Regions from separate parts of the Tsukamurella hominis genome, predicted to be linked through region 4. Evidence: predicted binding sites of a transcription regulator. Region 4 holds the regulator's gene; each other region holds the start of a gene.
The links. Region 4 encodes LexA, which represses DNA repair genes until DNA is damaged. Its sites were predicted from a motif close to CGAACANNTGTTCG; they were not measured.

Region 1: a site for LexA is predicted at 4,764-4,777, ahead of ACM9LD_RS00075 (HNH endonuclease signature motif containing protein). Genes of this name have one in related genera too.
Region 2: a site for LexA is predicted at 2,059-2,072, ahead of ACM9LD_RS23460 (HNH endonuclease signature motif containing protein). Genes of this name have one in related genera too.
Region 3: a site for LexA is predicted at 6,135-6,148, ahead of ACM9LD_RS15575 (HNH endonuclease signature motif containing protein). Genes of this name have one in related genera too.

The regions. Positions count from the first base shown of each region.
Region 1 covers NZ_CBCRZG010000001.1:9,776-17,632, reverse strand. Annotated here, with positions in the region: gene rimI (ribosomal protein S18-alanine N-acetyltransferase) at 1-105, opposite strand, end outside; gene tsaB (tRNA (adenosine(37)-N6)-threonylcarbamoyltransferase complex dimerization subunit type 1 TsaB) at 98-688, opposite strand; gene ACM9LD_RS00090 (TetR/AcrR family transcriptional regulator) at 739-1,365, opposite strand; gene ACM9LD_RS00085 (DUF2834 domain-containing protein) at 1,445-1,798, shown strand; gene ACM9LD_RS00080 (alpha/beta fold hydrolase) at 1,795-2,658, shown strand; gene ACM9LD_RS00075 (HNH endonuclease signature motif containing protein) at 2,680-4,605, opposite strand; gene ACM9LD_RS00070 (VOC family protein) at 4,846-5,478, shown strand; gene tsaE (tRNA (adenosine(37)-N6)-threonylcarbamoyltransferase complex ATPase subunit type 1 TsaE) at 5,489-5,941, opposite strand; gene ACM9LD_RS00060 (alpha/beta fold hydrolase) at 5,938-7,008, opposite strand; gene alr (alanine racemase) at 7,005-7,857, opposite strand, start outside.
Region 2 covers NZ_CBCRZG010000031.1:16,175-24,031, forward strand. Annotated here, with positions in the region: gene ACM9LD_RS23445 (HAD-IC family P-type ATPase) at 1-212, shown strand, start outside; gene ACM9LD_RS23450 (hypothetical protein) at 217-672, opposite strand; gene ACM9LD_RS23455 (GGDEF domain-containing protein) at 763-1,866, opposite strand; gene ACM9LD_RS23460 (HNH endonuclease signature motif containing protein) at 2,135-3,739, shown strand; gene ACM9LD_RS23465 (FUSC family protein) at 3,744-5,378, opposite strand; gene ACM9LD_RS23470 (hypothetical protein) at 5,428-5,697, opposite strand; tRNA gene ACM9LD_RS23475 (tRNA-Arg) at 5,846-5,918, opposite strand; gene argS (arginine--tRNA ligase) at 5,995-7,647, shown strand; gene lysA (diaminopimelate decarboxylase) at 7,622-7,857, shown strand, end outside.
Region 3 covers NZ_CBCRZG010000012.1:58,709-66,565, reverse strand. Annotated here, with positions in the region: gene leuS (leucine--tRNA ligase) at 1-2,662, shown strand, start outside; gene ACM9LD_RS15585 (hypothetical protein) at 2,678-3,721, shown strand; gene ACM9LD_RS15580 (maleylpyruvate isomerase family mycothiol-dependent enzyme) at 3,718-4,362, shown strand; gene ACM9LD_RS15575 (HNH endonuclease signature motif containing protein) at 4,456-6,075, opposite strand; gene ACM9LD_RS15570 (winged helix DNA-binding domain-containing protein) at 6,199-7,380, shown strand; gene ACM9LD_RS15565 (O-methyltransferase) at 7,381-7,857, opposite strand, start outside.
Region 4 covers NZ_CBCRZG010000005.1:293,423-301,279, forward strand. Annotated here, with positions in the region: gene hrpA (ATP-dependent RNA helicase HrpA) at 1-956, shown strand, start outside; gene nrdR (transcriptional regulator NrdR) at 979-1,452, opposite strand; gene ACM9LD_RS09860 (LysM peptidoglycan-binding domain-containing protein) at 1,669-2,307, opposite strand; gene lexA (transcriptional repressor LexA) at 2,562-3,272, shown strand; gene ACM9LD_RS09870 (DMT family transporter) at 3,256-4,185, opposite strand; gene ACM9LD_RS09875 (LysR family transcriptional regulator) at 4,265-5,104, shown strand; gene ACM9LD_RS09880 (bifunctional 5,10-methylenetetrahydrofolate dehydrogenase/5,10-methenyltetrahydrofolate cyclohydrolase) at 5,101-5,922, opposite strand; ZMP/ZTP riboswitch at 5,938-6,025, opposite strand; gene ACM9LD_RS09885 (acyl-CoA dehydrogenase family protein) at 6,030-7,184, opposite strand; gene ACM9LD_RS09890 (acyl-CoA dehydrogenase family protein) at 7,185-7,857, opposite strand, start outside.

The sequences.
Region 1 (7,857 bases), on a different contig from region 4:
CGCCGAGGCGGGCCAGGGGTTGTCGCCGGCGAACAGGACGGTCTCCAGTTCGGCGCAGCGCTCGGCCTCGTCGGGACGCAGTGGTCCGATCGGGATCTCAGGCACGCGCGGCCGTTTCGACGGCGTCGGGGCGGCGCAGGTACAGCGGCACGAGCGGCTGCGGATCCGTGCCGAGAAGGCGCTTGCCGACCGCCACGAGGCCCGCCGGCGTGGGCGATCCCTCGACGGTCCGCGCGCCGGCGACGTCCAGCTCGGCGGGCTTGATGACGCCGGGCCCTTCCGTGCGGACACCGTCGGCGTAGCGGGCCCAGTAGACCTCCTTGCGGCGGGCGTCGGTCACGACGACCACGTCGCCGGTCTCGCCCCGCGTGAGCGCCTCGGCGGCGATGGCGTCGAGGCTGCACACGCCGTGCACCTCGATGCCGAGCGCGTCGCCGAAGGCGGCGGCGGTGGCCATGCCGACCCGCAGGCCGGTGAAGGGGCCGGGGCCGCAGCCGACGATGACGGCGCCCAGGTCGGCGCGCTGCAGCCCGGCCTCGGCGAGGCATTCGAGCAGGTAGGGCACGAGCACCTCGGCGTGACCGCGCGCGTGCGTGCGGTCACGGCGGGCGAGCACGGCGCCGGTCTCGGAGTCGACGATGCCCACCGTGAGCGCCGGCGTGGCGGTATCCAGGGCGAGCACGTACATACCTGCAGGTTACCGCCTCGGCTTCGTGCGCCCGAAATCCGCGAGGGCGCTCACTCCGGGCGCATCAGGCCGCGGACGAACTGGGCGATCACCGCCCGGACCTCGGCCAACGCCGTGTCCCGGTCGTCGGCGCGGGTGACGTACAGGGCGGATTCGTCGAGCATGCCGAGGATCACGTGCGCGAGCGGACGCACGGGCCGCGGGGCCATCCACCCCTTGTCGACGGCCTGCGCGATGAGCGCCTCGATGACGGCGAGCCCGTACTTCTCGCCGCGGGCGCGCCAGCCCTCCCAGCCGAGCACCGCGGGGGCGTCGATCATCGTGATCCGCGTGATGCCGGGGGCGGCGATCGCCTCCATGAAGGAATCGACCGCGAGCAACATGGTGTCGACGGGGTCGAGGTCGCCGGCGGCGAGCACCGCCTGCGCGGCGCCGCTGATCGTCTCCTCCTCGACCGCGTCGAAGACGGCCTCGAACAGTCCGCGCTTGTCCCCGAACTGGTGGTAGAGGGCGCCGCGGGTGACGCCCGCCGCCTCGACGATCGCCTGGGTGCCGACGCCGGCGTAGCCGTGCTCGGCGAACAGCCCGCGGGCCGCGGCGATCAGCGCGGTGCGGGTCGCGGCGGTGCGCTCCGCCTGGGTACGGCGGCCGCCCCGATCTTCACCATTGACTTCCATACAGGTTGCACGTAACTTTCATACCGAGTGTTCGTAACTTCGCTCCGACTCTAGCCCCCGACTCTTCGAAGGGTGTGCCATGCGGTGGTTCTACCTGGTCATGATGGCGATCGGCACCGTGGTGCCGTGGGTCTTCTTCGGCGGCTTCTTCGCCACCGAGGGACTCGACCTCCCCCTGTTCCTCACGAGCCTGTTCCCGAACGGAGCCACGTCGGGCTTCACCGCCGACGTGCTGCTGTCGATCGTCGTCTTCCTCGTCTGGTCGTCGACCGACGCCCAGCGGGTCGGCGTGCAGCGCTGGTGGCTCGTGATCCCGGCGACCTGCCTCGTCGGGCTGTCACTCTCCCTCCCCCTGTACCTCTACCTGCGCGAGACCCACTCCGCCCGGGAGTTTGACGGTGTCGCGCCCGCGACGTCAGGAGTGCCAGCATGAGCCTCGCGTCACTCCCCACTGGCACCGTCGACTTCCACGTCTACGGGCCGGAGACCTCCGACCACCCGCCCGTGCTGTTCGTGCACGGCGCGGTCGTCGACCTGCAGCTGTGGGACCGCGTCGCGGGCACACTCGGCGCGGCGGGCCACCGGTGCTGGTCGGTCACCTGGCCCCTCGGCTCGCACCGCATCGCGTGCCCGAAGGCCGTCGCCGACGGTCCGCGCGGCGTCGCCCGTATGGTCGCCGACTTCATCGAGGACCAGGGCCTGCAGGGCTGCACGCTCGTCGGCAACGACACCGGCGGCGCGGTCTGCCAGTACGTACTGCACGAGCGGCCCGAGCTGATCGGCCGTGTGGTGCTCACCAATTGCGATGCCTTCGAGACGTTTCCGCCCCAGCCCTTCGCGGCGCTCTTCGCGGTACTCCGGCACCGCGCGACGATCCGGCCGCTGATGACGACGATGCGCTCGGCAGCCCTGCGGCACTCGCCGCTCGGCTTCGGGCTGCTCGTCACCGATCCCGACCCGGACGTCACCGCGTCCTGGGTGCGGCCGACGCAGGTGGCCGCGAAGATCCGCGCCGACCTCGCGGCGCTGCTCGCCGGGATCGCCCCGTCCGATCTCGCCCGGGTCTCGCCGACGATGCGCGACTTCCCCGGGCCCGTGACCTTCGCGTGGGGCATGGCTGATCGATGCTTCACGCCCGCTCTGGGCCGCCGGCTCGCCGCCGCCTTCGGGGACGACCGGCCGGGCGGCACCCGGTTCGTCGAGGTCGACGGTGCCCGCACCTTCGTCTCCCTCGACGCGCCGCAGTCCGTCGTGCGGGCGATCACCGAGATCGCCGCCCTCCCCACCCGGTAGCCCGCCCGAGCACCGCCCCGGTCAGAAGGGCGGGGGTTCGTCCGGTGGTGGGTGGAGTGCGGGGTCGCGTCCGGCGAGGACGGTCCCGAGGTGGTGTTCGACGGCGCTGACGTTCTCGCATTCGTCGCGTTCGCGGGCGAGGGCGTCCAGGTGTGCGGCGCGCAGCCGTTCTCGTCGAACGTGTTCCTTCTGGAGTCGGGTGGGGCCGCCCGGTGAGGGTGTCGTCCGTCGCGCGGTGGCTTCGGGTGTGGTCCAGGCGATCCGGGCCAGGTCGGGGAACAGCGCCAGGATGGTGCGGGAGGGGTCGACGATGATCCGCTCGCCGGTGGGACCGATCCAGAGGATGCGGCCGTCGGGCAGACGGGCGTCGGTCCACAGGCCGGCGGTCTTGAGCTGGTGATGGGGCACGCAGAGGGGCTGGCCGTTGCCGGCCGCGGTGGCACCGCCGCGGGCGGGGTCGCGGTGGTCGTACTCGCGAGCGTGGTCGAGCTGGCAGCGCGAGGCCGGGCGGGTGCACAGCGGGAAGACGCAGCGCGGATAGAGCAGCGCGAGGTAGCGGATGAGGTCGGCGGAGAACCGGTAGCCGCCGCTGCCCTGCGCGATCACCAGCGCCCGCGGGCTCACTGCGGTCGTCGGGGTTGGTGTGGGCAGAGCTGTCCCCTGGTCTTCGGCGGCGGGTTCATCGACCCGCTGAGGCGAATCACACTCTGCGGGTGCCGCTTCGGTGACTACTGGGAGACCCGTGTGGCAACAGCGCGCGGCGAGCAGGACACTCGCCGGAGCGCGTCGCGAGAGGTCGAGCCCCGGCGTGCGGAACCACACCGACCGCGGCGGCCGCCGAGCCGAACCCCCGGAAGCCGGTGCGGAAGACTGTTCCTGGTCGTCCGCGTCGTCGACGGCCCCGGTGGCGCCCGCCTCGCCGACGGTCGGCTCAGCGTTGATCAGCTCAGGGTTGCTCGGCTCGGGGCTGCTCGGCTCCGGTTCACTCGGGGCCGCGACGTGTGCTGCGGCGCCCGCCGGTTCACACTCGGTCGTGTCGGGGAGTTCCTCTCCGAAGGGGCGCAGGACCGCGTCATCACGGGCCGCGAGATCACGGGCGTATTGTGCGGTGATCGGGCCGTGCCCGAGCAGGAACCCCGCATCGGTGTTCTGCGAATCGGCGAGGGTCTTCTCGTTCACCACCACATGGATCAACGTGCGGTACCGGGTCACCACCCGCACACCCTCGTCGTCCGAGCCGGTGTCCCCCACCGGGCGGGCCTCCTGCAACGGGCAGCCCGGCACCGCACACCAGCAGCCCAGCGTGACGTACCCGCGCACCAGCATCATCAACCCGTCCACCCGCCGCTGCGCCACCGTCCGCGGGTCCGATTCGCACACCGTGCCGGCGATCTCGTCCACCCGCACCCCGAGCTCGAGCCCCTCGTGCGCCGTCAGCAGCGCGTACGCCGCCGCCATCCCGTCCTCGGCGGGACGGAACGTGACCCGGCGGTCCTCCTCGGCCATCCGCCGCCGACGCTCCGCCGCCACCGGGTCGATCTCGTGCACCAGGTGATCCGCGGCCTCCCGCAACGCCGGAACCGACACCAGCTGCAGCGGATCCGCGGTCAACAGATCCGCGAGCCGCCCATCGAACTCCAGCGCCTGCGCCCCGGTCAGGGCCCGCGCGCGGCTCAGCGCCTCCATCCCGCCCCGCGGGGAGAGCACATGACGACCGATCAACGCGAACACCCGCGGCAGGCGTTCGACGAAACCCACCGCCTGTTCGATCGCCGTCTCCGCGGCCGCCGGCCCGATCCGCAGCGCCGCCGAGATCTCCGTCTTCACCGCCTCATAAGCCAGCGACAGCTCCCGCCGCACCGCGTAGAAATCCGCGCCACCGATCGGATCCGACGCCAGGAACGCCGACTCCCGCTCCCCGTATCGGTCCCGGAACAGCGCATACACCGCCGAGACCGTCCTGCAGAACGCCAGACACTCCGACCGCCGTTGCCGCTCCAACACCGACCCCAACACCCCGGAACCGACCGCGCCGTCGGCCAACCCCGAAGGCACCAAAGCCTTCGGGAGGCTCGCCAAGGCGCCGGATCCGTTCATATTTCAATCGTACTTCTGTTCGAGGTGATCGCAAGTGCCGAACATGGCGGATCGCTCGAACTTGTCGGTGCCGGGGAGCACCATGGAATCATGAGCGAGAACACCGATCCCCTCCCCGACTGGGCGCCGCTCGTCCGCGGCCTGCACACCCGGTTCCGCACCCGTGACTTCACCGCCGGGCTCGAGCTGGTGACCGCGTTCGCCGCCGCGGCCGAGGCTGCGAACCACCACCCCGACCTCACTCTGCGGTACGGCACCGTCGACGTCCTCCTCTACAGCCACGACGCCGGCGGCGTCACCGACCGGGACCGCCGGCTCGCCGCGCGGTTCTCGGAGATCGCGCGCGAGCGGGAGATCACCGCGAATCCCGGGGAGTCGTCGGTGGTCGAGCTGGGCCTCGACACGGCGGACGCCGCCGAGATCGCACCCTTCTGGTCGGCGGTGCTCGGCGCCGAAGTGCAGGACGACGACGGCGATCTGGAGATCCGCGCGCACGGCGCCGACGCGATCCTCTGGTTCCAGCGCACCGACGCGCACGAGCCCCCGCGCCAGCGCTTCCACCTGGACGTCTGGGTCGACCCGCGGGAGGCGCGGGGCCGCATCGACGCCGCGATCGCGGCCGGCGGCCGGCTGGTGTCCGGCACGCACGCCCCCAGCTTCTGGGTGCTCGCGGACGCCCAGGGCAATCACGCCTGCATCTGCACCGTGGCCGGCAGGGACTGACCGAGCCGGGTCAGGCCCCGTCGACCCACTCCCAGGTGACGGTGCGGACGTCGGTGCCCTCAGCCCGCCGCAGGCGGACCATGAGGTGCCGGTCGGCGAGGCGCTCGGCCACGCCCTCGCCCCACTCCACGACGACGACGCAGTCCTCGAGATCGGTGTCGAGGTCGAGCGCGTCCAACTCGTCGAGGCCGCCGAGGCGGTAGGCGTCCACGTGGACGAGGCCCGGGCCTCCCGACGCGCCCGGACGGTGCTCCCGGGCGATGATGAACGTCGGCGACGAGACCCGCCCGGTGACGCCGAGTCCGGCGGCGATCCCGCGGGTCAGCGCGGTCTTCCCAGCCCCGAGCGGACCGTCGAGGATGACGAGGTCGCCCGCGGTGAGCTCGGCCGCGAGCTCCCGGCCGAGGGCCTCGGTGTCCTCGACCTCGGGCAGCACCCGCTCGCCCCGCACCGGCCGGCTCACTCCGGCACCGCCCGTGCGACGAGGTCGGCGATCGCCCGCGCCACCCTGGGCGCGGACTCGAGGATCAGCATGTGCCCCGTCTCCGCGAGCACGATGAGCTCGGAGTCGAGTGCGTCGGCGAGCGCCTTCGACTTGCTCAGCGGCGTCATCCAGTCGTGGTCGCCGCACACCACGGAGGTTTCGATGCGGCGCAGCACCGGGAGCGCGCCGCGCTCGTCGTACTCCTCCAGCGCGGGCATGAAACCCGCGTAGGTGCCGAGCGGCGCCGACAGGCTCATGGTCGACGAGAAGTCCGTCATGGTCGCGCTCCGATCGCCGGGCGCGTAGGCCCCCGCCGTGACGAAGGGCGTCGCGATCGGCTTGATCACCTCGCGGCCCCGGCCGACGACCGAGGGCAGGAAACGAATCGCGACACTCATCACGTCGAGCACCGGATTGCGCAGCGCGGCAGCCAGTCCCACGTCGGTGAGCGCGTGCGACGCGGTGCCGAGCAGCGACGCGCCGACCACCCGCGAGCCGACCAGCTCGGGATGTCCGGTCGCGAACGCGCAGATCGCCATGCCGCCCATCGAGTGCCCGGCGAGCACGACCGGCCCCTCGGGCACGAGGGCCCGCAGGACGGTGGCGATGTCGTCGCCGAGGAGGGCGACGGTGCTCTGCTCCGGCGTGCAGGAGCCGGAGTCGCCGTGGCCGCGGCAGTCGGGGAAGACCATGCGCACGTCGTCGCCCCAGCGGGCCTGCAGCTCGTTCCGGACCAGCACCCAGGACGCGGTCCGCAGCGTGAAACCGTGCACGAACAGCACCGTCACCGGGGCCGTCCGGGGGCCGACCTCGCGGACGTGCAGCGGCACACCGTCGGGGCTCATGACGATCGACTCGCGGTCGGACCGGAACACCAGGTCGTCGGGCGAGACGGGATCGTCGCCCGCGCCGCGGACGCCGAGAACCCGTGCTGCGGCGGCGATCCCCGTCAGCGCGGCGACGGCGACGCCGGTGCCGAGGCCCGCGAGCAGGGCGGGCCCGGGCAGGCGCTCGGGGATGTGGATGCGGCCGCGGTCGTCGTTCACAGTTCCCCCGTGTAGGTCCGGACGGCGCGCCCGCGCACGCCGGTGAGGATCTCGTAGTCGATGGTGCCGACCTTCTCCGCCCAGTCGGCGGCGACGTCGGCGCCGGGCGCGTCGCCGAAGAGGACGGCGGTGTCGCCCTCGGACACCCCGCCGCCGTCGGGCCCGAGGTCGATCACGCTCTGGTCCATACAGACTCGGCCGACCTGCGGGAAGCGCCGCCCGCCGATCGCCACCTCGATGCGGCCGCTCAGCGGGCGCCACACCCCGTCCGCGTACCCGGCGGGGATCAGCCCGACGACGGTGTCGCGCGGCGCGATCCAGCTGTGCCCGTAGCTGACCCCGTCTCCCTGACGGATCCGCTTGATCAGGATCACGGGCGCGGCGAAGGTCATCGCCGGCCGGAGCCCGAAGTCCCTGCCGGGCACCGGGACTCCGCCGTAGAGGGCGATGCCGGGGCGGACCAGGTCGAAGTGCAGATCGGGGCGGGTCAGCGCGGCCGCGGAGTTCGCGGCGTGCACCTGCGTGGGCGTCAGGCCGTGCGCGCGGGCGTCGGCGACGGTGGCGGCGAGCGCATCGCGCTGGACGTCGAGGAACGGGTGCTCCGGGTCGTCACCGTGGGCGAGGTGGGTGAAGACGCCCTGCAACTCGACGGTGCCGGCCCGCTCCGCGTCGACGAGGGCGTCGCGGGTGGCGGCCCATTCGGCCGCGGAGACTCCGTTGCGGCTGAGCCCGGTATCGACCTTGACGTGCACCGTCGCGGGGCGGCCCACGTTCCTCGCCGCGGCCACGACGGCGGCCAGCTGACGCGGCGAGCTGACGCCGATCCGGACGTCGGCGTCGATGGCCCGC
Region 2 (7,857 bases), on a different contig from region 4:
GGTGGAAGATCCTGCTCGTGGGCGGCTCGGTCGCGTTCTACGTGGTGCTGTTCTCGATCCCGCTGGCGCAGGAGAAGTTCTTCCTCGACATCAGCGATCCCGCCATGGTGGGCACCGGCTTCGCCTTCGGCGGGTTGGCGATCGTCCTGGTCGAGCTCCTCCGCCGGGTGGCGCCGTCGGTCTTCCGCGCGGTCGCGCACCGTCGGGCCTGAAACCTCACTCCGGCAGCGGGGTTCCCCACCAGTGGACGCCGTTAGCGTCCCGGACGAGGTGATCAGCACGCGCCCCGAGGGGCTCGCCGATGCAGAAGGCGGCGGCGTCCCGGCCGACGGTCTCCGGATCGCCGACGGTGCCGTAGAGCGGTGAGATCGTCGCCTCCGTCGCGAATCCCAGCGTGACGGGGTGGTCCCACCAGCGGTAGACGACGTGGAAGAGGTCCCCGGTGGTGCCCGCATCGATCACTCCGACGCACCACGCCTCGGTGATGCTGCCGTCCCGCAGCGCCATCAGGCACCCGAGGAGCGCGGCCTCTTCGGGCGTGCGCGGCACGCCGCACTCTTCGATGAGTCTGTTGTGGCTGCGGGTCGTTCGCGGCAGCTCCGGGGAGTAGGTTACAGCGGCCTCGTCCGGGGCGAAGAAGTCCTCGTGGACCACGGAGCGGCGGATCACCATGTCTCGATCGTAGGCGGCGGGCGATCGGACTCACGGGCCGTCACGCTCGGGCCCGTCGCGAGCGGGGCGGTTCGGCGCGCGGCGACAGATTCATCCGTCGATCGTGGTGGTCCGGTTCCGCCCCGCCGTCTTGCTCGCCTTCAGGGCGCGATCGGCGCGGTCGTTCAGGTCGTCGAGCACGGCCGACGCGGTGCGCGGAGTGCGGGCCGCCGGGGCGTGATCCACGCGCACGAGGCCGATGCTCAGGGACACGGCGCTCCCGTCCGGCAGTCGCACCGGGTCCCGGTGGATGGTCTCGCTCAGGAACATCGCGTCGCGCTCGGGGTTCGCGCTGATGACGGCGAACTCGTCGCCGCCGAGGCGGGCGACGACGGCGTTCGGCGTCGTCCCCGCCGCGATCAGGCGCGCGACATTGCGCAGGACACCGTCGCCGACGGTGTGCCCGAAGCGATCGTTGATGGCCTTGAACTGGTCGACATCGATCGCCGCGACCACCAGCTCGCCGGTCGCGCGGTGGAGGAGGCGGCCGCTCGAGAACGCGAAGCCGCGACGATTGAGGACGCTCGTCAGCGGATCGAGGGACGACTCGAGCAGCTGCCTGCTGATCAGTCGCTGCATCTCGACGGTGTATCGCCGCAGCAGGGCCACCACGGCGTTGGCCACGACGATCGCGACGACGACTTCGAGCCCCACGGTGAGCGGGTAGAACCCCGCCGTGAGAAGCACGCCGCCGAGCACGAGGATCACCGTCGTCGAAAAGGCGATGTGGAGGGCCATGACTCGCCCGTCCACGAAGTGGGCCACGTAGGCGCCGATCACGGCGAACAGACCCGTACCGATCAGAGCCGCCTGGGCGTTCTGCATGCACAGCACGACGCCGGCGAGGCCGATGTCGGCGTAGGCGACGAAGGCGATGCTGCCCTTGCCGCGGGTTCCCTTCGACCACAGCGCGCCGGCGAGCGGAGTCCTGGCGACGAGGGTCGACGCGGGGATCACGCTGAGGCAGATGAGCCCGATCGCGATCTGTCGCCACCGGCTATCGCCCGCACCGTCGGGGATGACGATGGTGACCGCGCCGAACGCGCCGAACCCGAGCGTCAGGGCCGCGATGGCATACCGCCACAGCTGATCCCGGAGCTCGATGCGGCGGAGGAGGTGGCGCGGTGCCCCGGCTCCGAAAGTCATCTCCTCCATGCGTCAGATCGTCCCACGCACAACCCCGCCGCGTTCGTGATTGCAAGGGCTTTGGGATCGGCAAGAACGGGTTCCATTGACTGCGTACTCGACGCCCGAAACCTTGTTAGGCCAAACAAGAGTCGGCTCCCGTCCCCGGCGAGGCGGTTCTCTGTGGCGCCCTCGAACCTCTCGTGGTGCCGGGCTGAATCACGAATGAATATTCGAGTGTGTGGTATGTGCTCGAACGCAGCGGTAGGATTGAAGGGGAGCGAGGGGGTGAGAGCGAATGGATTCCTGTACGGCAGAGGAGTATCTCGACGCCCTCGTCGTGTTCGAGCAGGCGGCCGAGCGGTTGGCCTCCGCGGATCCGGTGATGCTGTCCTCGCAGCAGGTGCTCGACTGTCTGCGTCGCCTGGAGACGGCCGCCCGCCAGGTCCCGTACGGCCAGAACGTGCTGGCCGGGGTCGCGTTCGAGCAGGGGCTGCCGGCGGAGCTGGGCTACACCGGGCTCAAGGAACTCCTCGTCGACCAATTGCGGCTCGCCGGCACGGAGGCGCGTGATCGGATGCACGGCGCGTACAACCGGGTGCCGCGTCACGCCCGCGGCTTCGCGCCCGAGCCCAAGTACGAACTCATCGCGGAGGCGCAGCGCGAGGGCAGGATCTCCGAACGGCACGCCACGGCGATGGGGCGGATCCTCGACAAGTGCTACCGCCTCAACGGCGGCGACCTCGACGATTTCGAAGAGATCCTCGTGACGGCGGCGGAGAGTGTGCCGCCGGAGGACATCGATCAGATCGGCAAGCGCGCCGTCGCCCTCCTCGATCCCGACGGTGCCGAGCCGGACCGGGATCGCATCCGGCGCTCGCGGGAGCTCACCGTGAGCGCCCAGGGCGACGACCTGATGTCCGACCTCGGCGGCGCGCTGTCGCCCGAGTGTCGCGCCCTGCTCGACGTGGTACTCGAGATGTTCGCCCGCGCGGGCGTGGGCAATCCCGACGATGCCGCGGCCCCGGTCGATCCGGGCGACGCGGACGCGGTCCGCGCCGCCGCCGCGCGCGACACCCGGAGCGCGGCGCAACGCAACCACGACGCCCTCGCCCATGTGCTCGGCATCGTCATCGGCTCGGGCGAACTCGGCAGCCATCGAGGGCTGCCCTGCGTCCCGATCATCACGCTCGGCATCGATCAGCTCGAGTCGGAGACCGGCATCGCGACCACCGCCACCGGTGGACGGCTCCCCGTCGCCGACGCGCTGCGGATGATGGGCACCAACCCGAAGTACGTCCTGGTGTTGGACCTCGCCTCGCGGCCGCTGTTCCTGGGGCGGGAGAAGCGCCTCGCGTCCGCGGATCAGCGGATCGCGCTGTACGGCTCCGAGAAGGGCTGCAGTGCACCGGGATGCGACGCGCCCGCCACCCGCTGCCAGGTGCACCACATCACCGAGTGGGCCCACGGCGGCGCCACCGACGTCACCGCGCTCACGCTCGCCTGCGACGCCCACCACGGTAAGGTCGTCCCCGACCTGACGGAGAACCCGCGCGGATGGGAGACCATCACGATCCCGCACGGCGAGCCGTACGCCGGGCGGACCGGCTGGCGACGCGGCGCCGATCCCGCCGGGACGCATCGCGTCAATCACCGGCGCCACGCCGAGGAGCTCCATCGCGAGGCACTCGTCCGCTGGCGCACCCGGTGCGCGCAGTTCCGGGACGCGTGGGTCGAACAGGACCTCCGCCGCCAGTTCGAGGACAGCTCTGCCGATCACGACCTGATCGCGACGGTCCTCGATGGTCCGCACGGCCCGCCGCTCCTCGAACAGTTGCTCGCCGAACACGATGCCGACACCGCCTGGTGCGCACCGTCGAACACCGACGCCCGCGCCGCCTGATGCCTCAGAACCGGCTCCGCCAGGCGGCGGCGTCGGGGAGGCGGGCGTCCGGCGCGGTCGTCCAGAAGGCGGACGTGAGGTCGTAACCGTCGTGCACGAGTGCGGCCCGTGCGGGCCAGCGCTCCGCTGTCCACTCGGGCTCGTTGTGCATCGAGTCGATGCCCGCGCGCACTCCGCCCTCCAGTTCGAAGTGCAAGTGGCGTGCCGCCACGCGAGCGTGAGGGGCGTCCGCTGGGCCGGAGCCTGCGATGCCCGCCAGGTCGGTGGCCGCGGCGCGGATCCGGCGATCGGTCCAGGCGAAGGTGCGACGGTGCGCGCCCGGGTCCAGCAGGTACATCGCGAGCAGCGCGATCACCACGCCGACGAGCGTCTCCACGAGACGGTCACGGATCACCGGGCCTGCGGCCCCGCCGGTCACGCCCGCCCCGCTCGCCAGCAGCGCGACCGGGGTGATCACGACGACCGCCGCGGCGTAGTTGCGGACGACGAGGATCTCGATGCAGAACTGCAGCACCGCGACCACCGCGATGAGGGCGTAGCCCTGCGGAGCCGCCGCGTGCAGGCCCGCGAACAGCACCAATCCGACTGCGGTGCCGAGGAATCGGTGCAGCGCGCGTACGGTCCCGTGCACGCGGTCGACCCCGGTCTGCAGCACCACGAGCGCGCTGATCGCGGCCCAGTGCGGCCGCTCGAACCCGAGTGCGATGCTCACCGCGCCCGCTGCGAGGCAGGCGACGCCCACCCGGCCGGCGGTGATCGCCGCGTGCGAGGACGGGCTCAGGGAGCGCCCGAGCCGATAGGCGATCGTCGGCCGCAGCCGCGACGTGGTGACGGCGCGCGTGGGGTCGGCCTCCGTGTCCGCGTCGTCGGCGGAGGCGGCGGCGAAGCGTCGGTTGGCGTCCCGGAGGTCGGCCAGCAGCGCCGCATCGGCGGGACGGCTCGCCGACCGCGCGTCGTCCATCGTCGACCAGGCCGCGACCAGGGCGGAACCCGCGGCGTGCCGGCGCTCGGCGGACGGCGGACCGTCGGTGGCGAGGTAGGCGTTCACCGCCCCGATCGCGCGCCCCGCGGCCTCCCGCTGCGGCGCCGACGGGTCGACCAGCACCCCGGACATCGAGACCACCACCGACGAGATCGCGCCCAGGGCGGCACCGACCACCAGCATCACGGGATCGGCACCGGATTCGACGGCGATCAGCCCTCCGGACCCGACCAGCGCGAAGAACAGGGCACCCGGCGGACCCAACCGCAGCGCATCCACCACGAAGACCGCGGCGGCGGCCGGGACCACCGTCATCAGCACGGCGCAGGTCTTGAGAAGGACACCGCCCGCGGGCACCGCCCAGCCGATCGTCGCCCCGACGGATACCGCGACCAGCAGCGCCAGCCCCGCGGCCGCCACCACGTGCCCGCGGACCCGAAAGGCGCGGCCCTCGCCGTACAGCACGGCGAAGGCGCCGAAGGTGGTGAAGAGGGCCGAGCTCGCGTGCCCCGCCGCGACCAGCCCGGCCCCGGGGATCGCCACCGCCGCCGCGGCCCGCAGGCCGGCCCGCCACCGCCAGACGGGCGCACCGTCGGCGAAGACGAGCGAGCGGACCCGCGCGACGCGGGGCGGGGGATCGTGGAGTGGTTCGCTCACCTATCCATTGGATCACTGTCCGGTCGCGCGGGCATCGCCGGCGCGGGCGTCAGGCGACGGGTGGCGGCACGCTCCTGTCACCGGGCGGGATCGGCCTCCCGATGGTGCGGTAGGTCTTGTCGTACTCGGCCTTCCAGCGCGGCCAATCCAGGTAGGCGTCGCCGCCGAGATCCCGGCGGTAGCGCCGGTACTGCCCGCGAGCGGTGCGCAGCGTGTTGCGTGACTGCCGTGCGGCCCGACGCGCCGCGTACCGCGCGTTCCACTCCTCGCGCTCGGACAACGGCCGCGGCGGGTCGGCGAAGATCTGTCGGTTCAGCACGTCGGCTCCAGACGTCGAGGCGACACGATTCATCGTGGACAGGAGCTTCAGCGTAGCGAAGTCGACGCGGGGAACGCCGCGCACGCGCGTGCACTCGGCAGAGTTCGGGATGGCACGCGAGGCGATGCCTCAGCGGCGAAGAAGGAAGTGCCCCCGGCAGGATTCGAACCTGCGGCCTTTCGCTCCGGAGGCGAACGCTCTATCCCCTGAGCTACGGGGGCGCAGGGCGTAGCAAGGTTAGCGCATAGGGCGGGCCCGGCGGAAACCGGGCGGTCAGGCGCACCTTAGGATGGACCGGTGACTCCCGCTGACCTTTCGGAACTCCTGCACGCCACCGCGACCACCGTGCTCACCGAGCGCGGCCTCGACGCCTCCGTGCTGCCCGAACGCGTCACCGTCGAGCGGCCCCGCAACCCCGAACACGGCGACTACGCGACGAACATCGCGATGCAGGTGGCCAAGAAGGCGGGCGTCAACCCGCGCGACCTGGCGACGTGGCTCGCCGAGGCGCTCGGCACCGCCGACGGCGTCGACGAGGCGACCGTGGCGGGCCCCGGCTTCCTCAACATCCGCCTCGCCGCGGACGCGCAGAACCAGCTCGTCGTGAGCATCCTCGAGCAGGCGGGCGCGTTCGGTCACGGGACGGCGCTCGACGGGGCGCTCATCAACCTCGAGTTCGTCTCCGCCAACCCGACGGGCCCCGTCCACCTCGGCGGCGCCCGGTGGGCCGCCGTCGGCGACAGCCTGGGCCGCGTCCTCGAGGCGCAGGGGGCCGAGGTCACCCGCGAGTACTACTTCAACGATCACGGCGCGCAGATCGACCGCTTCGCCCGGTCGCTCGACGCCGCCGCGCGGAACGAGCCGACCCCCGAGGACGGCTACGCCGGCGACTACATCGGCGAGATCGCGGCCACCGTCGTGCAGGGCCGCCCGGGCATCCTGGATCTCCCCGAGGCCGAGCGGATCGAGGCGTTCCGCGCGGACGGCGTCGAGCTCATGTTCGCGCACATCAAGCGCACGCTGCACGAGTTCGGCACCGACTTCGCCGTCTTCACGCACGAGGACGAGATGTTCACCTCCGGCCTCGTCGAGAGCAGCGTCGAGCAGCTCAAGGCGGGCGGCAACCTGTACGAGCAGGACGGCGCCTGGTGGCTCAAGGCCACCGACTACGGCGACGACAAGGATCGCGTCGTCATCAAGTCCGACGGCAACGCCGCCTACATCGCGGGCGACATCGCCTACATCAAGCACAAGTTCGATCGCGGCTTCACCCTCGCGATCTACATGCTCGGTGCGGACCATCACGGCTACATCGCCCGGCTCAAGGCGGCCGCCGCCGCGCTCGGCTACGACCCCGACCGCATCGAGGTCCTCATCGGTCAGCTGGTGAACCTCGTCAAGGACGGCAAGCCCGTCCGCATGAGCAAGCGGGCCGGCACCGTCATCACCCTCGACGACCTGGTGGACGCCGTCGGCGTGGACGCCGCGCGGTACTCCCTGGTGCGCAGCTCCGTGGACACCTCCATCGACCTCGACCTGGACCTGCTCGCCCAGGCCAGCAACGAGAACCCCGTCTACTACGTGCAGTACGCGCACGCGCGGCTCTCGGCCATCGCCCGCTCGGCCGCCGAGCTCGGCATCGAGCCGTCGACGGAGCACCTCGGCCTGCTCGACCACGCCCGCGAGGGCGACCTCGTGCGCACGCTCGGGGAGTTCCCCGCCGTGGCGGCGGGCGCCGCGGGTCTGCGTGAGCCGCACCGCATCGCGCGGTACCTCGAGGAGCTGGCGGGCGCGTACCACCGCTTCTACGGCGAATGCCGCGTGCTGCCGATGGGCGACGAGGAGCCGACCGACCTGCACCGCGCCCGCGTGGCACTGTGCGCCGCCACCCGCCAGGTGCTCGCGAACGGCCTGGCCCTCGTGGGTGTTTCGGCACCCGACCGGATGTGAGAGGCCACCACTCGTGAGTGAACTGGACCGGGCCGTGTGGCCCGCCCACGCGCGCCGGGAGGCCGACGGAGCCGTCTCCGTCGCCGGTGTGCCCGTCACCGCGCTAGCAGCCGAGTTCGGCACGCCGCTGCTCGTGATCGACGAGGAGGACTTCCGCGCCCGCTGCCGCGGCATGCGGGAGGCTTTCGGCGACGACGCGGCGGTGCATTA
Region 3 (7,857 bases), on a different contig from region 4:
CATGTTCCCGTACCCCTCCGGCGCGGGCCTGCACGTGGGGCACCCGCTCGGCTTCATCGCGACGGACGTCTTCGGCCGCTACCACCGGATGAACGGCGCCAACGTCCTGCACACAATGGGCTTCGACGCCTTCGGCCTGCCCGCCGAGCAGTACGCGGTGCAGACCGGCACGCACCCGCGCGTGACCACCGAGAAGAACATCCAGCGGTACCTGGAGCAGATCGGGTCGCTGGGCCTGGCTCACGACGAGCGGCGCCGCGTCTCCACCACGGACCCGGAGTTCTACCACTGGACGCAGTGGATCTTCCTGCAGATCTACAACGCCTGGTACGACGCCGCCCAGGACCGCGCGCGGCCGATCGCAGAGCTGGAGGCCGAGTTCGCTTCGGGCGTCCGGGCTTTGGACGACGGCCGGGAGTGGTCGGGCCTGACGATGGCCGAGCGCGCCGCCGTGCTCGACGATCACCGCCTGGTCTACGAGAGCAACTCACTGGTGAACTGGTGCCCCGGACTGGGCACCGTGCTCGCCAACGAGGAGGTCACCGCCGACGGTCGCAGCGAGCGCGGCAACTTCCCCGTGTACCGCAAACAGCTGCGGCAGTGGATGATGCGGATCACCGCCTACTCGGACCGCCTGATCGACGACCTGGATGTGCTGGACTGGCCCGAGAAGGTCAAGTCCATGCAGCGCAACTGGATCGGACGCAGCCGCGGCGCCCGCGTGGCCTTCACCGCCGCCGGTGAGCGGATCGAGGTCTTCACCACCCGCCCCGACACCCTGTTCGGCGCCACCTACATGGTGCTCTCCCCCGAGCATCCGCTGGTCGATCAGCTGACCGCCGACGCCTGGCCCGCCGGGGCGGACGAGCGCTGGACCGGCGGCGCCGGCTCCCCCGCCGAGGCCGTGGCCGCGTACCGCGCGTCGATCGCCGCCAAGTCCGATCTGGAGCGCCAGGAGGGCAAGGAGAAGACGGGCGTCTTCCTGGGCACCTTCGCGGTGAACCCGCTGAGCGGCGCCGAGATCCCCGTCTTCATCGGCGACTACGTGCTGATGGGCTACGGCACCGGCGCGATCATGGCAGTCCCCGGCCACGACGTGCGCGACCACGAGTTCGCCACGAAGTTCGGCCTGCCCATCGTCGAGGTGGTGGGCAGCGAGGCCGGCGTCGCGGACGAGGCCTACATCGGCGAGGGCCCCGCGGTGAACTCGGCGAACGCCGACCTGGACATCAACGGTCTGGCCGTCGCGGAGGCGAAGGCCGCCGTCATCGCGTACCTGGAGAAGACCGGCGCGGGCCGGGGCACCGTGCAGTACAAGCTGCGCGACTGGCTGTTCGCGCGCCAGCGGTACTGGGGCGAGCCCTTCCCCATCGTCTTCGACGCCGACGGTGCGCCGCACGCCCTGCCGGAATCCCAGCTGGCCGTGCTGCTCCCGGAGGTCGAGGACTACGCGCCCGTCGCCTTCGATCCGGAGGACTCGGACTCGCAGCCCTCTCCCCCGCTGGCGAAGGCCGCCGACTGGCTGAACGTCGAGCTGGACCTCGGCGACGGCCTGCAGGACTACACCCGCGACGCGAACGTCATGCCGCAGTGGGCCGGTAGCTCCTGGTATCAGCTGCGCTACGTGGACCCCACGAACGCGGAGGCCTTCTGCGCCAAGGAGAACGAGGCCTACTGGATGGGCCCGCGGCCCGAGGTCAACGGCGCGGGCGATCCCGGCGGCGTGGACCTCTACGTCGGCGGCGTGGAGCACGCAGTGCTGCACCTGCTGTACGCGCGCTTCTGGCACAAGGTGCTCTTCGACCTGGGCTACGTGACCTCGCGCGAGCCGTACCGGAAGCTGTTCAACCAGGGCATGATTCAGGCCTTCGCCTACACCGACTCCCGCGGCGTCTACGTGCCCGCGGAGGACGTCGTGGAGCGCGACGGGAAGTTCTTCCTGGGCGAGCAGGAGGTGAACCGCGAGTACGGCAAGATGGGCAAGTCCCTGAAGAACTCCGTCGCTCCGGACGACATCGCCCGCGACTACGGCGCCGACACCCTGCGCGTCTACGAGATGTCCATGGGTCCGCTGGACCAGGACCGCGCGTGGGCGACGAAGGACGTCGTGGGCGCGCAGCGCTTCCTGCAGCGCGCCTGGCGCGCGGTGATCGACGAGGAGACCGGTGCCGTCCGCGTCACCGACGAGACCCCGTCCGACGACTCGATGCGGGTGCTGCACAAGACGATCGCCGGCGTCCGCGAGGACTACGCGGAGATGCGCGACAACACCGCCATCGCCAAGCTGATCGAGCTGACCAACCACCTCACCAAGGAGTACCCCGGCGGCGCACCGCGCTCGCTCGCCGAGCCGCTGACGCTCATGCTCGCTCCCGTCGCCCCGCACATCGCGGAGGAGCTGTGGAGCCGGCTGGGACACGCCGAGTCGCTGGCGCACGGCCCCTTCCCTGTGGCCGAGGGCCAGTGGCTGGTGCAGGACACCGTCGAGATCCCGGTGCAGGTCAAGGGCAAGGTCCGCGCGCGGATCACCGTGGGCGCCGACGCCTCCGACGAGGCGCTCGAGGCCGCCGCCCTGGCGGATCCGAAGATCGCCGAGCTGCTCGACGGCGCGCCGCGCAAGGTCATCGTCGTGTCCGGCAAGCTCGTCAACATCGTTCCGTAACAGGTGAGTCCGGCCATGCAGGCGCTCGCCGAGCAGCTCATGGCCGGCCCCCGCGGGCGAGCACTGTGTGTGTTCGCCGGCCTTCCGTTTTCGGCATGGCGCCTTCTGTGGGATCTTGAGCTCGACCCACTGACCGATACGGGCGGGCCCTGGTACACGGCCGCGAGCGACCGCGTGCTCACCGATGCTCAAGCCCAGTCCGTTCGCGCCCTCGCTGTCGCGCTCGCCGAACCGGAGGTCATCGATAGCACCGCGGTGCGCCGAGCGCTGGAGCACACCGTTGACAACGCCGTGTACTGGCAGGACCCCCGTGACGAAGAACTCGTGGGCTCGATACCTCTGCTCGCGTCGGACCTGCGAGAGATCGCGCAACGGATCGCGGCGTTGCCGGAGACCCGATGGTGGACCGCACCGATGTCGGAGCATCAGTACGAGGTGCGTTTCCTGCCCTTCAGTGAGGTGGGTGCCCTGGACTCGGATTTGCGGGCGGCGGCGATCCTCGCCGATGCGTTCCGTCCTCGTCGGCCGAGCGAGCGGCCCGGTTACAGAAGTGGGTGGTGGTCGATGCCGCCGGTCGGACTGGTCCGAACATGTCCCTCCCCGGACGGAGAGCCGAGCGGCCTGTTCCTCGTTGAGGACGGGTTTGGGCAGCAGCGGGCGGCGGTTCACCCAGTGACGTCCTCGCGTTCACGAGTGTTCGAGATCGACTCCGGTGAGGCGTGGGCGCGGCTCTGTCGACGTCATCAGCTGGACGTCACGAACGACCGATCCTCGGACTGGCGGATCACCACCGGTCTCGCCGACACTCGCTGGGTGATGCCTGATTGGCGATCAGTAGCAGCGGAGTACGACGCGGTGCACCTGCAGGTCGGGGCGTATCTGGCGGCGAGTGGCACCGCGATCGAGGTGGAGCCGGGGGTGCACTCGGTGATCGCGGGGTGGGCGCCGGGCGACACCTTCTGGCTCACGGATGTCGTCGAAGTGGAACCTCGCGGCCGGATCTTCGTCAAGGATCGGGACGACGACCTGTGGCACGCCGAGGAGGAGGGGAACCCGTGATCGGATCCCTGGCGGACCTCGCGACCGAGGAGCGGCGCAGCCTGCTCGACCTCGTGGAGGGCTTCACGGAAGCGCAGTGGCGTGCGCCCAGCCTGTGTGCGGGGTGGAGCGTCCGGGACGTGGTGCTGCATCACATCAGTTACGACCTGTTGACGGGGCGGGAGACGCTGCAGCGCATGGTCACCGGCCGCGCGCATCCTGGCAGTTCGTCGAACGATGCGCGTCTCGCGGAGCTCGCCGGGCTCACCACCGGCAACATCGTGTCCGCCCTCCGCGCACACCAGCGGCCCACGGGACTGACCTCCGGGTTCGGCTGCCGTATCTCCCTGCTGGACGGCATGATCCACCAGCAGGACGTGCGCCGGCCGCTGAACCTGCCGCGGACGATCCCCGGGAAGCGCATCCTGCCGGCGCTGAACTTCGCACTCTGGGCGCCGCCTGTGCGGGGTGCGGTCCGCGGCAGGGGAGTGCGCCTCGTCGCCGACGACCTCGACTGGTCCTTCGGTCGTGGCCCGGAGGTGCACGGTTCGGCGGAGGCGTTGCTGCTCGCCATGGGCGGCCGCACCGTCGTCCTGGATGAGTTGACCGGGCCGGGCCTGGGTCGATTCACCCGGAACCTGGGAGCCCTCGGTACGCGCTGAGCCCGCCCCGTGCACGGAGCCGACGGCCCCGATGTGCTGACCCGCCATGCGCTGCGCCGGCGCGCCTGAGCCGTCGGCGAATGACACCTCGGGTCATGCCACGACAGCGAGCTGCCACGGCGGATCCTCGCGCCAATGGTTGTCGGCGTCGTGGTCGGAGAGCAGGTCCTCCAGCAGCGGCGGGCCATTCGGCCCGTCCAGCATCGCGGCGATGTCGTCGTGGATGGTGCCCACGAAGTCGCGGTAGAGGGCGCGTTCGTCCTGCGCGCGCCACTCGTCGGCGTACTGCTGGTGTCGTTGGCGGTGGTGCTCCTGCGCCAGCCGGTAGAGCTCCTCCGCGTGGTGCGAGTGGTTCACGCGGTACTCGCCGGTGGGGTCGCCGGTGCGGCGCCATCCGGTGCGGCCGGCGCACTCGTCGCCCTCGGGCAGCGTGACGGTCTCGAATCCGCGGCGCACCTCGTCGTCACTGGGGACCACCTTGCCGTGGTGGGCATCGCAGGCCAGGGTCAGCACCGTGATGTCGGTGGCGCCCCCGTCCCGCCACTCGATCGTGTGGTGCACCTGGCAGCGGGTGGCGGGCGCATCGCACCGGGGCGCGCTGCAGCCCCGCTCGGATCCGTAGAGGGCGATGCGCTGGTCCGCGGACGCCAGGCGCTTCTCGCGGCCGAGGTACAGCGGGCGCGACGCGACATCCAGCAGCAGAACGTACTTGGGGTTGGCGCCCATCATTCGCAGCGCGTCCCCGACGGGCAGCCGACCACCGGTGGCGGTGGTGGCGATGCCGGTCTCGGACTCGAGCTGATCGATCCCCAGGGTGATGATCGGGACGCACGGCATCCCGCGGTGCTGCCCGAGCGCGCCCGAACCGATCACGATCCGGAGCGCCGCGACGAACGCGTCGTGGTTGCGTTGCCCCGCGCTCCGGCGGTCCCGCTTCGCAGCCTCCGCGACGGCTTCGGCATCGTCGATGTCGACGGGGTGCTCCGCGTCCGCCGGGTTGTTCACGCCGGGCCGGGCGAGCTTCTCCAGCATCGTGTCCATCAGCGCGCGGGCCTCCGGTGAAAGAACCCCGCCGAGCGCGGACATGAGGTCGTCACCCTGCTTGCCGACGGTCATCTCGCGCTTGCGGGCGACGTCCTCCGCGGAGGGTTCGGCACCGTCGGAGTCGAGGAGCTCGTACGCACGCCGGCCTAGGAGTACGACGTCCTCCGGCGTGCACCCGCCGACGGCGGCGGTGACCAGCATGTCCTCCAGATCGTGCAGGTCGGGATGGGAGAGCTTGGGGGAGCAGGTGTCGAAGGCCTTCTCGATCGCCAGGGCGTGCCGTTCGGACAGCGTGCCCGCGCGCTGGGCGGCGGCGACGAGGGGCAGGCGCGGCTCGGGGGCGTGCCCGCGTTCCTGCCGCGGCGCGCGCGACCGAGCACCACGGATCCGATCCCGCGCCTCGACGCCCGCCAGGCACAGCTGATCGACCAGAAGCTCCTTGGCGCCCGTGTAGCCGAGCTGGGCCGGCAGGTCCTGCTCGATGGCCACCTCGGTGAGCCAGTACTGGCTGCTGGAGACCGTGCGCGCGGCGCGCTCGAGGCGCCGGAGGCTGCCGAGGACCTCCTGCGAGGACAGCATGACGGGGTTCATCGCGGCCAAGCGGTCGGCAGCCTGTTCGAAGGAGGCGAGCGCATCGAGATACTCAGCCGCAGTGCCGGAATCGATCATGAGCCGCCTCCCTTCGCTACTGCAATCCTACGCGCATGTGCGAGAGAGGGCAATAGTCTCGAACATGCTTCCGACGGGGTGACGATGCCTTAGCCTGGAGTCCTCGGATGAGGGGAGCGCCGGATGCGCCTGATCGACGATGCGGAGCGCCGCGCTCGCATGGCCCGCCGCCACGCCCTCGCGCCGCGGCATCGCACCGATTCCGTCCTGGACGCGGTGCGCGCCGTCGGTGTCCTGCACGCCACGGAGCCGGCGACGCCGTACCTGTCGGTGCACGCGCGGATGCACGATTTCGCCCGTGACGAGTACGAGCGCGAACTCTGGGAGGAGCGCTCGCTCGTCAAGCAGCTCGCCATGCGCCGCACCATGTTCGTCTTCCCGCGCGAGCTGTACGGCCCGGCGCTGAGCGGCCCGTCGGACCGCGTCGCGGCCCAGGAGCACGCGAAGATCGCCAAGGACGCGGTCCGCGGCGGCATCGCCGCTGATGGCGAGGTCTGGCTCGCGCAGGCGCGCGCAGCGGTCCTCGACGCCCTCCGCGGCTGCGAGCTCAGCGCCGTGCGGCTCCGTGAGCAGGTGCCCGAGCTCGATGGCAAGGTGATGATGTCGGAGGGCAAGAAGTACGGCGGCGAGATGCACTTGGCGCCCAGGGTTCTCACCTGGCTCGGCGCGGCGGGCGAGCTGGTGCGCGCCCACAACGAGAGCCACTGGCGCGTGAACCGGAACCTGTGGTCCCGCGCCGACGAGTGGCTCGGGGAGCCGGCCGTGCGTACCGAACCCGCCGAGGCGTACGCGATTCTGGTGCGTGAGTACCTGCGCGCCTTCGGCCCGGCCACGGAGACCGACGTGGTGTGGTGGTTCGGCGCCACCAAGACGGCGATCCGCGCCGCGCTCGCCGAGATCGGTGCGGTCCCGGTGGAATTGGAGCGCGACGGCACCGGCTGGGTGCTGCACGACGACGTGGACCCGGAGGACCCCGTGGAGCCCTGGGCCGCGCTCCTCCCCGCACTCGATCCCACGCCGATGGGCTGGAAGGAACGCGCCTTCTACCTCGAGCCGGGCTTCGCCACGGCGATCTACGACGCCGCCGGCAACGCCGGGACCACCGCCTGGTGGGACGGTCGCATCGTCGGGGCCTACACGCAGGACGACGACGGCGCCGTCGGGCTGGTGCTGGCGCCGGGCACGCCTCGCGCGGCGCGGAAGGCCCTCGACGCGGAGGCCGCGCGGCTGCAGGAGTGGCTGGCGGGCGAGCGGGTGAACTCGCTCTACAAGTCGCCGATCACCCTGCCCGCGTATCGGAGCTAGTCAGCGCACGACGGCGATCGCCAGGCCGTCCCAGCCCTTGATCCCGACGGTCTGCAGCGCGGTGGCGTCCAGCCGCGGGTCGGTGCCGAGGCGTTCGAGGGCGCCGCGGATTCCGTCGGCGTCGGGCCCCTCGTCCTGCAGGCGGCGGACCACGTTGTCGATCACGATGACAGTGCCCGGAACGCTCAGCCGCAGAGCCCAATCGAGGTAGGCGCGGTTGTTGGCTTTGTCGGCATCGATGAAGACGAGGCCGAACGGGCCCTCGAGGAAGGGCAGGGTATCGAGGGCGGCGCCGACCTTGATCTCGACGCGATCACCCAGGCCGGCCTCGTCGAGGCTGGCCCGCGCGACGGCGGCGTGCGCGGGTGAGAACTCCAGGGTGATCACCGACCCCGACGGCCCGACGGCGCGCGCGAGCCAGGCGGTGCTGTAGCCGCCGAGCGTGCCGATCTCGAGGATCCGCTCGGCGCCCGCGAT
Region 4 (7,857 bases):
GCACCCTCGGTTCCGGCAAGGACCTCGACGCGCTCAAGCGGAAGCTCGGTGCCGCGGTCCAGGAGGACCTGTCGAGCCGCGCCGGCGCCTACGAGCGGGCCCCGGCGAAGCAGTGGACGGCGGAGACGCTCGGGGACGTGCCGCGGACGATCGACACCGAGGTCCGGGGCAGCCGGGTGACGGGTTTCGGCACGCTGTATCCCGCCGGCGACGCGGCGGGCGTGAAGGTGGTCGCAGCGGAGCCGGAGCAGACCGCGCTGATGGGGGCCGGGCTCGACGTACTCCTCGCGAACGCGCTGCCCGCCGCGCACAAGTCGGTGCTGCAGTCGGTCGGGCAGCGGGAACGACTGGCGCTGTCGCAGAGCCCGTACGCCACGCCGATGGACCTCGTGGCCGACTGCCGGCGTCGCGCCATCACGGATCTGCGCGCCCGCGCGGGTTCCGCGTGGACGCCCGACGAGTTCGCCTCGCTCACGGCGACGGTGCGGGCGGGCCTGGGCCAGGCGGTCCAGCAGAACTTCGCGGACGTCGCAGAAGCGGTGGCGACCGCCACCGAGGTCCGGGGCGCGATCGCGTCCGCCCCGCCGGCGCTGCGCGAGGCGGCGGAGGACATCGCCGAGCAACTCGACGCGCTCCTGTTCCCCGGCTTCGTCGCGGCGACCCCGGACGCGCACCTGCAGCACCTGCCCCGCTACACCGCGGGCGCCGCTGCGCGCTGGGCGGCGCTACCCGCGTCGATCGACCGGGACGACCGCGGAATGGCCACGCTCGACCGCGTGTACGGCACGCTCACGGCGAAGCTGGACACGCTGCCCGAGCACCGGCGCGATGCGGCGCTGGACCAGGTGCACTGGTTGATCGAGGAACTGCGGGTCAGCCTGTTCGCACAGTCGCTGGGCACCGCCGGGTCGGTCTCGGAGAAGAAAGTGCTGGCCGCGATCGCGTCTCTGACCTGAGCGCCGGTCGCTCGGGGGCGGGCTACGCCGCGTCGGTCGGGTCCGCGGCGGCGGCGCGGGCGCGAAGGTCGCGGATCGCGGCCTCGAAGTCCTCGATGGACGAGAAGCCCTGGTAGACCGACGCGAAGCGCAGGTAGGCGACCTCGTCCAGGTCACGGAGCGGGCCGAGGATGGCCAGGCCGACCTCGTTCGCGGGCACCTCGGCCACACCCATGGCCCGGATCGTCTCCTCGACCTGCTGGGCGAGCTTGTGCAGGTCGTCCTCGGCGACGTCGCGGCCCTGGCACGCCCGGCGCACGCCCTTGACGACCTTCTCGCGACTGAAGGGTTCGGTGACGCCGTTGCGCTTCACGACCGCCATGACCGCACTCTCGACGGTGGTGAAGCGGCGGCCGCACTCGTTGCAGGAGCGGCGCCGACGGATGCCCTGCCCGTCATCGAACACTCGTGAATCGACCACACGGGTGTCCTCGTTCTTGCAGAACGGGCAATACATGGGTCCACCTCCCGCGCGGCTGCGCTCGGACGTCCGGCGGGGCAGTTGCAGCACGGTGGCCCCTGCCACCGCCGTGCCCCGCGATCTCGTCTCCGAGAATACTCGGCACGGGAACGGCACCACATTGTCGAGGTGGGCGGAGCGCCCGCCGTGCCGGGAATCCACTATCGCCATACGGGTGGTCATCTGCGTCTCCTTCGATCGTGAGGTGGCGGGTTAGTACCGCGGGGTGACGAGGGTCTGTCCGGCGTGCACCCGGCCGCCCTCCAGGCCGTTGATCTCCGAGATCTCGGCGACGACGGCGGCCTGAGCCCGATCGGGCGCGATCTCGCGGGCGATCTGCTCGAGGCTCTGCCCGCTGCGCACGGTCACGATCGAGGTCAGCGCGGGCTGTGCGGCGCCGGCGGGGGCCGCCGGCTCCGCCTGCGGGGCGCCGCCGAACAACACCAGGAGCCCGGCGAAGACGCCCGCGGCGAACAGGACGCACGCCAGGACCGCGGGACCCGGAGTCCGGCGGGCGCAGCCGTCGGCACGCGAGTATCCGCGGGGGACGCGGCGAGCGGCGGATCGCACGCCCGGGCGTTCGACGGTGCGTCGCGCCGAGCCGCGGGCCCCCGTCACGCGGACCGCCGCCGGCTCCGTTCGAACAAGCGCCTCGACGACGTCGTTCGACGAGGTGATCGATACCGCCGACGCCTCCCGGGTGCGACTGCGCGCGAGCCGCGGCGAGACTCCGCGAGCCCGGGTCGCGCCGCGCCGGTCGGAAGCCGCCGAACCGTGCCGCACGAGCGCCTGCGCCTCGGCGGCAGCGTCCTGCGCTGCGGTGATGACGTCCCGATCGATGATCGCGGTCATGATCTCTCCTTGGTCGGTAGCGGGTTCTTCTCGCTCACCCACTGGTCTATCGGAGGGGACTGACAAGTTTTCAATCCAGCCCCACCAGTCACACCGAAGTGCGTGCAAGTGTTCGAGAGAACTTCTGTTCGATTTCTACCACACCCCTCCGGCGGACGGAAGACACGCGGACAAATTTCTCGAACAGGTGTTTGTCAGGCCGTTCGAGCTGGACTACAGTGGAGTCGGAACCGAACGGGCGTGAGGAGCGACACATGACAGATGAACGACAGGTCCAGCACCGGGACAAGCGCTTCCGCGACGCACAGGGCAACGTCTCCGAGGATCACCTCACCCGTCGCCAGAAGCAGGTCCTGGAGGTGATCCGCCGGTCTGTGCGGGACCGCGGCTACCCCCCGAGCATTCGCGAGATCGGTGACGAGGTGGGCCTCACGTCCACCTCATCCGTGGCGCATCAATTGCGCACGCTCGAGCGCCTGGGCTTCCTGCACCGCGACCCGAACCGCCCCCGCGCCGTGAACGTCCAGGGCGCCGAGGAGCGCACCGCACAGGTCATCCAGAAGGTGATGGAGGACGAGGACCGGATGCCGGAGCCCGCCTTCGTCCCGGTCCTGGGGCGGATCGCCGCGGGCGGCCCGATCCTGGCGGAGGAGGCGGTGGAGGAGATCTTCCCGCTTCCCCGTGAGCTCGTGGGCGAGGGCTCACTGTTCCTCCTCAAGGTGGTCGGCGAGTCGATGACGGACGCTGCCATCTGCGACGGGGACTGGGTCGTGGTGCGTCAGCAGTCCGTCGCCGAGAACGGCGACATCGTCGCGGCGATGCTCGACGGCGAGGCCACCGTCAAGACCTTCCGGCGGACCGGCCGCGACGTCTGGCTGATGCCGCACAACCCCGCGTTCGACCCGATCCACGGCAACGACGCGGTCATCCTCGGCAAGGTGGTCACCGTCATGCGTCGGATCTGACCGCACCCGCTCCGCGCCGCGCCGGCTCGTCGACCGCGAGGTCGGGGGCCGGCGCTCGTCGTCCGCCGCGGGAGGCGATCACGCACGCCGCACCGCCGAGCACCAGCCCGGCGAGCACGCCGGGGTGCACCGCCTCGCCCACCATGAGGAACGCGAACAGCGCCGACACCGCCGGGATCACCGCGAACAGCATCGCGGCGCCGCTCGCCCCCGCGATGCCGATCACACGCAGGTACAGGGTGGTCGCCGTCATCGAACTCAGCAACACCATCAGCACGAGCACGAGGGCGCCCCGCACGGGATCCGTGACGTCCGCGCCGAACAGCACGACGAGGGCGCCGGCCGGGACGGCCGCGACCACCATGCCGATCGCGTTCCCGGCCGTCGGGTCGACGTCGCGGCAGAACCGCTGCTGGTACACCCCTCCGACGGCGATACCCGCCAGTCCGATCAGAGTGAACCCGATCCCCGCGCCGGCGTGGGCCAGCATCGGCACCGTCGACCAGCACGCCGTGACGACCGCCGCGAGGCCCAGCAGAGCCGCCAGGGAACGGCTCGCCGTCAGTCGCTCCCGGAGCGCGACCCGCGCCACCACCGTCGTCACCGCCGGGTTCACGCCGATGATCAACGCCGCGACCCCGGCGGGCACGCCCGCCTGCAGCCCGAGGTAGCAGCCCAGGAACTGCGTGGCCTGCGCCAGGAGCCCCACCACGACGGCGTGCCCCAGATCCGCACCTTTCGGCACGCGCCGGCCGGTCGCGCGCACCAGTCCGAGCATCAGTACGCCGGAGATCGCGAACCGCAGGAACAGCAGCAGGAACGGGCTCATCGCGGCGACGCCGAGGGCGCCGAGCGGATACCCGAAGGCGTACAGCACGACGACGGAGAGCGCGAGAACGGGAGGAATTCGCATGCGTCGATCGTCGACCGCGCAGGTGCTCGCCGTCCAATAATGATTGACGATCACGATCGATCAGATCTATCGTTCATTCATGGCCGAGCCGATCCTCGACATCGTCCCGCTACGCAGTGTGGTCGCGATCGCCCGCTGCGGCGGGGTCCACCGCGCCGCCGAGACCCTCCACCTGACGCAGTCGACCGTCAGTGCCCACCTGCGCAGGCTCGAGAAGTCCACCGGCGACACCATCGTCGAGAAGGCGGGGCGCGGGATCCGGTTCACCGATCACGGCAACCGGCTGCTCGGGCACGCGCAGACGATCCTCGACGCGCACGACGCCGCGGTCCATGAGCTCGCCTCCCCCACGAGCCACACGCTGTCCGTCGCCGCCACCGAGCACGGTGCCGATCGCCTGATCCCCGAGCTCAGCCGCGGCTTCGGCGCCCTCCCCGGCGGGTGGGCCGCGCAGTTCCGGTTCGATCGCAGCGCCCAGATCGCCGGCGCCGTGGACCGTGGCCTGGCAGACGTGGCGGTCTTCCTCGCCGCCGGTGACCATCCGGACGCCATCGGCCCCATCGACCTGCACTGGTACGCCGCCCGGGAGTGGAAGCGCCCAGCCGACACGGTGCCCGTCCTCCTCTTCGACGACCCGTGCGTCCTGCGCGCACCCGCGGCGGACGCGCTGACGCGCAACGGGATCGACTACACGATCGCCGCCGAGGCCGCGAACCTCGCGGGCCTGTACTCGGCGGCCCGCAGCGGCCTCGGGGTCACCCTGCTCCCCGCCATCGACGCGACCGACGGCCTGGTCACCGTCGACACGATGCCGCACCTGCCGCCGATCGCTCTCGCGGTCACCGTCGGGCCGCGCGTGCCGGCCACGGTCCGGGCCGCCGTCCGCCGTGCCGCCGCCTCACTGACCACTCCCCGCTAGCCCGCGCTCGCCTCCGCCGCGTCCACCGTCTGGCTGAGGAGGACCGCGATGGTCATGGGTCCGACGCCACCCGGCACCGGGGACGCGGCGCGGGCGCGCGCGGCCGCGCCCGGGGTGACGTCCCCTGGAGTGAAGCCCGCGTCGACGATGACCGCACCGGGGCGCACCATGTCGGCGGTGATCAGACCAGCCCGACCCGCGGCCGCGATGAGCACGTCGGCGCGACGGGTGTGCGCCGCGAGGTCGCGGGTACGCGAGTGACACACCGTGACGGTCGCGTCGCGCTGGATGAGCATCGCGGCGAGCGGCTTTCCGAGGATCGCGCTGCGCCCGACCACGGTCACGTCGGCACTCTCGAGCGTGACTCCGTAGTGGTCGAGTAACCGAACGATCCCCGCGGGTGTGCAACTCCGGTGGCCCGTTCGCCCGAGCGCGGCGGCCGCGAACGCGGCGCTCGAGGTGCCGTCGACGTCCTTGGTCACGGGGATCGCGTCGAACGCGGCTCGCTCGTCCACCTGCGGCGGCAGCGGGTGCTGCAAGAGGATGCCGTGCACGCCTCCGTCGGCTGCCAGCCCCGTGAGCACACGGATCAGCTCGACCGTCGTGGTCTCCGCGGGCAGGTGCACGAAGCGGGAGTCCAGGCCGTGGTTGGAGCACCGACGGCGCTTCATCGCCACGTACGTGGCGGAGCCCGGATCGTCGCCGACCAGCACGGTGGCCAGAGTCGGGGCGAACGGCAGCGCCGCGGCGCGGGCGGCGGTGTGGGCGTTGAGCTCTGCGGCGAGCTGGGTGCCGGAGAGAACGATGGGACCGGACATGGCGACCTCCTGGGACTTCGACGCCCAGGCGCGCGGCTCACGGATACTCCGGTGGGCCGCTCCCCCGGGGTGCTCCCCGTCAGCGCCAGTCACGGCCACCCCCGAGGCTACCCTCCCTGCGCGCTCGCCTCCGCGTACCGGTGCAGGTGGTCGGTGGCGGAGCCGAACTCGGTCTCGATGGCGGTGAGCCTCTTGAAGCAGTGCCCGATCGCCAGCTCCTCCGTCATGCCCATGCCGCCGTGCAACTGGACCGCGTTCTGCCCGACGAACCGCGCCGCCCGCGCGATGGTGATCTTCGCGGCCGAGACGGCACGGCGGCGCACCTGCGGCTCCGCGTCGAGGTTGAGCACCGCGAGATAGCTCGCCGCCACCGACTGTTCGAGCTCGAGCGACATGTCCACCATGCGGTGCTGCAGCGCCTGGAAGGAGCCGATCGGCACGCCGAACTGGCGGCGCTGCTTGGCGTACGCCACGGTGTCCGCGACGACCCGGCGCATGATCCCGACCGCCTCGGAGCAGACGGCGGCGGCGCCGTCGTCGAGGGCGCGTTCGATGACGTCCCAGGCACCGCCCTCGGTGCCGAGCAGCGCCGACGCGGGCACGCGGACGTCGCTGAGCACCAGATCGCCCGTGTGGTGGTCGTCGATCGTCCGGAAGTAGTGCGCGCTCACCCCGGCGGGGGGAGCCTGCGGGTCGAACTCCACAAGGAACAGCGAGATCCCGTCGCGGTCGAGCCGGCCTCCTGCGGTGCGGGCGGCGACGATCAGATGCGTCGCGAACGGCAGGTCCGCGACCACGATCTTCGCTCCGGACAGCACGTACTCGTCACCGTCGCGCACGGCCGTCGTCTGGACGTCCCAGGGCTCGCGCCCGGACTCGGGCTCGGTGAGCGCGAACGCGATCCGCGCCCCGCCCTCGGCGATCGCCGTCAGCACCGCGTCCGCCGCCGGTTCTGCGGAGCCGCGGAGCAGGGCGGCGCCCACGACGGCGGTGCCGCCGTAGGGCTCGACGACGAGCGCGCCACCGAGCTCCTCGGCGATCACCATCATCTCCTCGGGGCCGCCGCCCAGTCCGCCCACGGACTCGGGCAGCGTCGCGGCGAGGATGCCCAGCTCGGACGCGAAGGCCTCCCACACGGCGGGTTGCCATCCGATTTCGGAGCGAGCCGCGCTGCGCGACTCCACCAGCGGGTACCGGCCCGCGAGGTACGACCGCACGGCGTCGCGCAGCATCGTCTGTTCGTCGGTGAGTGTGAAGTCCATCTACAGCCCCAATGCCGCTTTCGCCAGGATGTTCCGTTGGATCTCGTTGGAGCCCGCGTAGATCGAGCCCGCACGATCGTTGAAGTAGCGCAGCGGCGCGACGGCCTGCCACAGGTCTCCGCTGTGTGCGCCGTCGGCGGGCGGAAGGTACTCGACCACCGGTCCGCCGGGCCGCGTGACGTGCGGCTGGTACACCCGGCCGCGGGGCCCGGCGCTCTTGTGGATGAACTCGGTGATCGCCTGGCTCAGTTCCGTGCCCAGGATCTTGAGCATCGACGCCGCGGTGCCCGGGTTCCCGCCCGCCGAGAGCACCGCCAGCGAGCGGTGTTCGAGGATCTCCAGGACGTCGACGCGGGCGCGCAGCTCGGCGAGTCCGAGCCGGAAGTCGTCGTCCTCGGACAACGGCCGGCCGCCGCGGCCCGGCACCGTCGCGGCCTGCTCGGCGAGGAGGTCGAGCGAGACCTGCAGCCAGGGCGCGGACGCGCCGCCGCCGCGCTCGAACTCGAGGAGGTACTTGGCCACCGTCCAGCCCTCGTCGATCTTCCCCAGCACGTTGGCCTTCGGTACGCGCACCTTGTCGAAGAAGACAACATTCTGCACCTCCTCGCCGGACGCCATGACGAGCGGCTGGATCTCGATGCCGGGCACCGTCATGTCCAGCAGGAGGAAGGTG